Regions from separate parts of the Zooshikella sp. RANM57 genome, predicted to be linked through region 1. Evidence: predicted binding sites of a transcription regulator. Region 1 holds the regulator's gene; the other holds the start of a gene.
What was found. The regulator FliA, encoded in region 1, starts transcription of late flagellar genes. The targets are predictions, from matches to a motif close to CTAAAGTTNNNNNNNNNNCNGCCGATA.
Positions count from the first base shown of each region.

Region 2: a site for FliA is predicted at 1,620-1,646, ahead of ACQ96U_RS03530 (flagellin). Genes of this name have one in related genera too.

Region 1 is NZ_JBOIUB010000001.1:133,304-136,732, forward strand. It holds gene flhF (flagellar biosynthesis protein FlhF) at 1-479, shown strand, start outside; gene ACQ96U_RS00630 (MinD/ParA family protein) at 516-1,343, shown strand; gene ACQ96U_RS00635 (RNA polymerase sigma factor FliA) at 1,343-2,086, shown strand; gene ACQ96U_RS00640 (chemotaxis response regulator CheY) at 2,394-2,774, shown strand; gene ACQ96U_RS00645 (protein phosphatase CheZ) at 2,784-3,429, shown strand, end outside.
Region 2 is NZ_JBOIUB010000001.1:921,978-925,406, forward strand. It holds gene ACQ96U_RS03530 (flagellin) at 1-1,509, opposite strand, end outside; gene ACQ96U_RS03535 (carbon starvation CstA family protein) at 1,786-3,336, opposite strand.

The sequences.
Region 1 (3,429 bases):
CATCAGGATTACAACAGGCCTTGGATGCTTTTCGAAGTAAGTCATTGATTTTAATCGATACTGCGGGTCTGCATCCGCAGGACGATAATTTACAGCTACAATTAAATTTACTTGATCAAGTACGGCCAATGATCAGGAATTTTTTGGTGCTGGCCACGACCTGCCAGCGCGATGTATTACAGCGAGCAATCAATACTTACTCAACAGAACAAACAGTGGGTACGATTTTAACGAAAGTGGATGAGACACACAGTCTTGGAGAATCTTTAGATATGGTGATCGCTGCCCAATTAGCGGTGTCTTACTATACAGATGGTCAGCGAATTCCAGAAGATATTGCATTGGCGCGTAGTCATACACTGTTGAGTCGAGCTGTAGCCATATCGGGCGCACTCGCTGAAGATGATGCAGCATGGCTTGTACAACAAGAATGGACGGTCTCTGGACATTCACTGTTTAACGAGCGTGCGGTTGGGTAATCACAAGCAATGTTTGTTGTCTGAGTGAACAACACGATGGGAATTAAACATCCAGTTCAGGTACTCGCTGTAACCGGAGGCAAGGGAGGCGTTGGCAAAACCAATGTAGCGCTTAACCTGAGTATTGCCCTTGCAGAAATGGGGCGTCGCGTCATGTTACTTGATGCCGACTTGGGATTAGCCAATATTGATGTGTTGCTAGGGCTGTCACCCAAACACACCATTGCTGATGTGTTAGAGGGAAAATGCGATTTACGCGATATTCTTTTGCACGGTCCTGGAGGCATAAAGATTATCCCAGCATCTTCCGGCACCCAGGCAATGACCCAATTATCGTTACAACAGCATGCAGGACTGATTAGTGCTTTCAGTGAAATTAATGATCAACTGGATGTATTGATTATTGATACCGCAGCTGGTATTTCGAGTTCTGTTGTTAGCTTTGTGATTGCCAGTCAAGAAGTATTGATTGTGGTAACCAATGAACCCACCTCAATCACGGATGCCTATGCGTTAATTAAGTTACTTCATCGTGATCATGAAGTAATGCGCTATCGGGTTATTGCAAATATGGTGCGCAGCCAGCAAGAAGGTCAGCAGCTTTTTAATAAGCTGACCAATGTCACTGAGCGCTTTTTGGATGTGACCATGCAATATTTAGGTGCTATTCCTTTTGATGAGGCTTTACGTAAAGCCGTTCAACGTCAGCGGCCGTTGTTAGAGTGCTATCCCAGGTCAAAAGCGGCTATAGCGATTCGTGGGATAGCGCAAAAGATTGATAACTTTCCATTACCCGCCTCACCTCGAGGGCATTTGGAATTTTTTGTGGAAACCTTGGTGTCCTGTGAAGTCGGACGTTGTTGATGAAATCAATGCAAGGTGTTGGGTTATATTCCCAAGTGAGTGGGCAGCAGGGACAGCAGCTTGTCCAGCGTTATGCTGGTCTTGTTAAGCGAATAGCCTTACATACCGCTGCTCGATTACCTGCCAGTGTCCAATTGGATGACTTGATTCAAGCCGGAATGATTGGACTGCTTGAGGCTGCGCGAAAATATGATGCGAGCAAAGGGGCAACCTTTGAAACCTATGCCACGATTCGCATCCGGGGCAGTATTGTCGATGAAATTCGTAAAGGGGACTGGGTACCTCGCTCTGTTCACCGTAACAGTCGACGAATCGCTGACGCTATTCAACAAATTGAAGCAAAGCATGGCCGAGATGCAAAGGATCATGAAATAGCAGAAGTGCTCTCACTTTCAATAGATGACTACTATGCTATGTTAAGTGATTTGTCCGGTAGTCGCTTATTTTCCTTTGAGGAGCTGATGGATGCTGGCGATGCACCACAAGAATCAATAGCCAGTGAGCACACCAGTGATAAACCTCCTGATGAACTACAGCAGAAAAAATTACGGCAGGATTTAGCACGAGCGATACAAACTTTGCCTGAACGAGAGCAGCTCGTGCTTGCACTTTATTATGATGAAGAATTAAACCTAAAAGAAATTGGTCAGGTGTTAGGTGTCAGTGAGTCACGGGTAAGTCAAATTCATTCACAAGCCGCTATGCGTCTTCGTGCAAGACTTGCTGATTGGCACCCAGAATAATGTCTGTTTTTAATAAAACCGTATTCTTTTTACGCTAACACCTTTTAATTACGATAGATGTTGTCTAACGCTCATCAGGTTCATACCTAACTGATTGATCATTAATTAATTATTCTTCCAGTCATTAAAAGGCCATGGTTTAGTGCATATTTCTGGCTATAAAGTGTTATTGCGTAAGAAAATGTTTTGCACTCTTTCTAAACATAAATCGAATAAACTGGCATGCCAATAATCACCTACTAGACTTGTAGTAGATGTTAAAAGGCAGCATCTGTGCATCATGAGGGAGGTCGCCTTGGATAAAAATATGAAGATCCTTATCGTGGATGACTTTTCCACAATGAGGCGAATCATTAAAAACCTACTGCGAGATTTGGGATTCACCAACACGGCAGAAGCGGATGACGGTCAAACAGCACTTCCATTGCTGAAAAGTGGTGGCTTTGATTTTTTAGTCACGGACTGGAACATGCCGGGTATGACGGGAATTGACTTATTAAAAGCCGTTCGTGCTGACCCTAAACTCGCATCTTTACCGGTTTTAATGGTAACGGCTGAAGCCAAACGAGACCAAATTGTTGAGGCTGCACAAGCGGGTGTCAATGGCTATGTAGTCAAGCCTTTTACTGCTCAAGTATTGAAAGAAAAAATTGAAAAAATATTTGAGCGTGTGGAAGCCAGTGGTTAAGAGGCTGATATGTCGTTATTAGATAAACAAGCTGATGGATTGACACCAGCAGAGTTTGAAGAAGACTTAAAAAATCGTGCGCATAAAATGGTGGAATATCTGGAAAAAGGCAATTTAAAAGATGCCATTCAGGTTATTCACGAAATTAATGAGGTGCGCGATAAAAGTCTTTATAAAGAAATTGGCCGTCTGACAAGGGCCTTGCATGAAGCCATTATGAATTTTCATTTGGATACAGGCTTTTCGGGTGAAGATAAAGAGCAAATTTCCAGTATGGCTGATGCCTCTGAGCGCTTAAGTTATGTGACAAAAATGACTGAACAAGCGGCTAATCGCACCATGGACCTGGTGGATGAGAGTGTTCCCATTGCTGGAGATATTGCCGAAAAATCAAAAAGCTTACGTGAAAGCTGGCAGAAGCTTCGTAAGCGACAGATGAAGCCTACAGAGTTTCGTGAGCTTTACCATCACATTGATGAATTTTTGGATACCACTGAAGGTAAAGCGAATACCCTCTATAGCAATTTAAATGAAATTATTTTGGCTCAGGATTTTCAGGATTTAACGGGTCAAGTTATTAAAAAAGTCGTCGACTTAGTGGCTGAAGTAGAAGAAAGCCTGGTTCATTTAGTGCGTATGGCAGGACAGCTTGACA
Region 2 (3,429 bases), 790 kb from region 1:
CCCTGTTATTCCTTGTTTGTCATTAACGGCAGTAATGACGTTGTTAATGATAGTACTTTCAGAATCGCCCGCATCAAAGCTGATGTTGATGGTTTCGCCATTAATATCGATACTTTCATTTCGTGTATTGCCCGTTGTGATACCTGTACCGTAGACGGCCGTTGATAAAACTGTGGCGGTAACACCTGTTTGATCTGAGACTTTATTAATTGCGGCTGCTTTAGCGATAGCACTACCTTCTTTATTATTAAACGAGGCCGTATCATCACTACTGAGTGAGGGGCCAACGGCTACACCATTAATGACTAAATCTCCAGATTCTAACGCTTGCGTAACACCGACTCGACGTCCAACAACGCCACTGTTGCCACCACTATATGTACCTTTAAGTAAGCCAGTAAAACGGTCAATGTCAGATCGGCCAAAATCAATATCAATATCGGCACCGCTTCGTGAGACAAGGGTATAGCTTCCGACAAAGGTTTGAGCTGCACCGCTTATACCTACAGCAACAGCAGCAGATAAACCTGAGGCATTGTCATCATAGACAATGTTTCGTCCATCATCGGCAATAAGGGTTATTCCCGTATTAATACTGCCAGTGTTTTCTGCCCGCACACCCGTTTGTCCTTGAAAAGTATTAATCGCAGTTACCACTGATTCACGATTAGCATCTGCGCTGAGCGCATCATTGGTGGCAACTGCGATAGTGGTGCCATTGATAATAATATTACCGCTAACCGTTGCATTAGTTGCTGCAGCAAAATCAGCATAGCCGACAACATTGGTATTCGCTCGGGCAGTGACACCTGTTTGGTCACTTACACTGTTGATTGCGGCAGCAATGGCAATTCCACTTTTTTCATTATCAGCACTGGATAAACTGTCATTGGTTGAAGAGGGGGCGGGAACGGCAATGCCATTAATAACAATATCTCCCGCCTGCAAGGAGGTGAGTAAGGCTGGCCTAGTGGACGAAATACCATCTGTGAGTGCACTACCCAGTCGGTCCGTGGTAATGGCACTGATAGATACGGGAATGGTTTCACCAATATTTGTGCCCACCTGAAAGTTTGTTTTGGATAGTGAGCCATTTAACAGAGGTTTTCCATTAAAGGTCGTGTTATTCGCAACGTCTTGAATTTCATCAATGAGCTGTTGTACCTCTTCATCCAGTGAATCTCTATCCAGTTCGGTATTGCTGCCATTTGATGACTGTAATGCAAGTTCTCGAATTCGTTGTAAGTTGGTTGTGATTGAGGAAAGTGCACCTTCAGCGGTTTGCGAGAGTGAAATACCATCATTGGCATTTCGTATTGCAGTAGCGGTTGAGCTTATTTGTGTACCAAACCGAATGGAAATTGCCAGTCCTGCAGCATCGTCGCTGGCATGGTTAATACGTAACCCAGAGGAAAGCCGCTCAAGCGCTGTTGCTTGCGCTTGTTGGGTTTGGTTCAAGTTACGCTGAGCAATCAGTGATAACAGGTTAGTGTTAATAGTCTGGGGCATGGTAAACCCTCCCCATTATGCAATCGATGTGCTGTCGCTTGGGTCAGGATTGGCTGTTAGCGAACAGTATAAGTAACTGATTGAAAGCTCATTTCATCATTTACTCTCAGTATTGGTGGGATTTGAGGAGATGTTAAAGATGTTTCAGAATCATTACGATGATTTGTAATGAATAATAGTTATGATGGTTTTATGAATAAAAAAAGGCGACATAAGCCGCCTAAGTTTAGTACTGCAATGGAACAATGGTTTCTCCAGTATTAGGTCTTCTAATCGTTAACCATTTTGCTCTTGTGGCAGTAAAGCAGGTTTTTTGTATTTCCAGAAAAAGCCAGCAGTAAACACGACGGTGGTAATTGCGCCAATAATAGTGGCAATATTCATGGGCAGGTTAAAACCAATCTCGGCATTAGCCAGGTAAGTGATAGTTACTGCGGTCATAAATATTGCGGGTATGGTGCAGATCCAGTGCAGTTTACCTTCTTTAATTAAGTATGCAGCAGCAGCCCATAGCATAATCATCGCTGTTGTTTGGTTGGCCCAGCCAAAGTAACGCCAGATAACACCAAACTCGGCTTTTGTAATCAGATAGCCAATGACAAACATGGGCACCGCGATTAACAAACGTTTTACCAGCGCTTTTTGTGGCATTTTAAAGAAGTCAGCAACAATCAAGCGTGCACTACGGAATGCAGTATCACCAGAGGTGATTGGTAAAACAATGACACCTAATATTGCTAACACACCGCCTACAGCACCAAGCAGAGAAGTTGAAACTTCATGAACAACCGCAGCAGGGCCACCAGACGCTAGGGTTGCATTGAGTGCTTCTGGGCTTTCATAGAAAGACAAGCCTAAGGTACACCAGATCAGGGCAATAACACCTTCACCAATCATGGCGCCGTAGAAGATAAAACGGCCCGATTTTTCATTTTGCATGCAGCGTGCCATTAGCGGAGACTGAGTGGCATGGAAGCCAGATACAGCACCACAAGCAATAGTAATAAACAGTAATGGCCAAAGAGGAAGTTCTTTCGGATGCAGATTGCTGAAGTCTAATCCTGCGGCATAAAACCCTTTATCACTGAGTCCTAAACCGACAAGCAAGCCAATGGACATGAATAATAACAGGGCACCAAAGAAGGGGTAAAAACGGCCAATAATTTTGTCGACAGGAACAATCGTCGCGATAATGTAATAGCCGAAAATGATGGCTACCCACCAGGCAACATTCATTTCAGACAAATTGCCAAGCAGTTTTGCTGGGCCAAGTACAAATACTACGCCTACTAATAACAGCAATAAAACGGCGAAGATATTCATAAAATGCTTAGCAGCAACGCCTAAGTGCTGGCCTACGACACTAGGGACGCTGGCACCTTTAGCTCTTACAGAAAGCATGCCAGAAAAATAATCGTGAACGGCACCGGCAAAGATGCAGCCAAATACGATCCAGAGCATGGCGACGGGGCCATAAAGTGCTCCTAAAATAGGGCCAAAGATGGGTCCTAATCCGGCTATATTAAGTAATTGAATAAGATAGACTTTTTTATCGGACATGGGGACATAATCAACCCCATCGTTCATAGTCAGTGCGGGTGTTTTCTGTTCGGGGCGGGGACTGAAAATTTTCTCAACCAGTCCTCCGTAGACGAAGTAGCCGGCAATCAGTGCGCCGACGCAAAGTAAAAACCACATCATGTTGATGGCCCTCCCAATTATAGTACTGTCTTTATCCTGCCATGCCAGTGTATTCCAACTGATATATAGAGAAGGACTTACAAATAGGTGAGTGGCTGAATAACGATGGGAGTGGCTGGAAAACATGTGGGAGTGGTTGCAGTGGTGTGACGCTCACATGAAAGTATTAAAGCTCAAGGTTAGCCTATCGACTTCAATAATGGACAGCCCTTGGGGCAC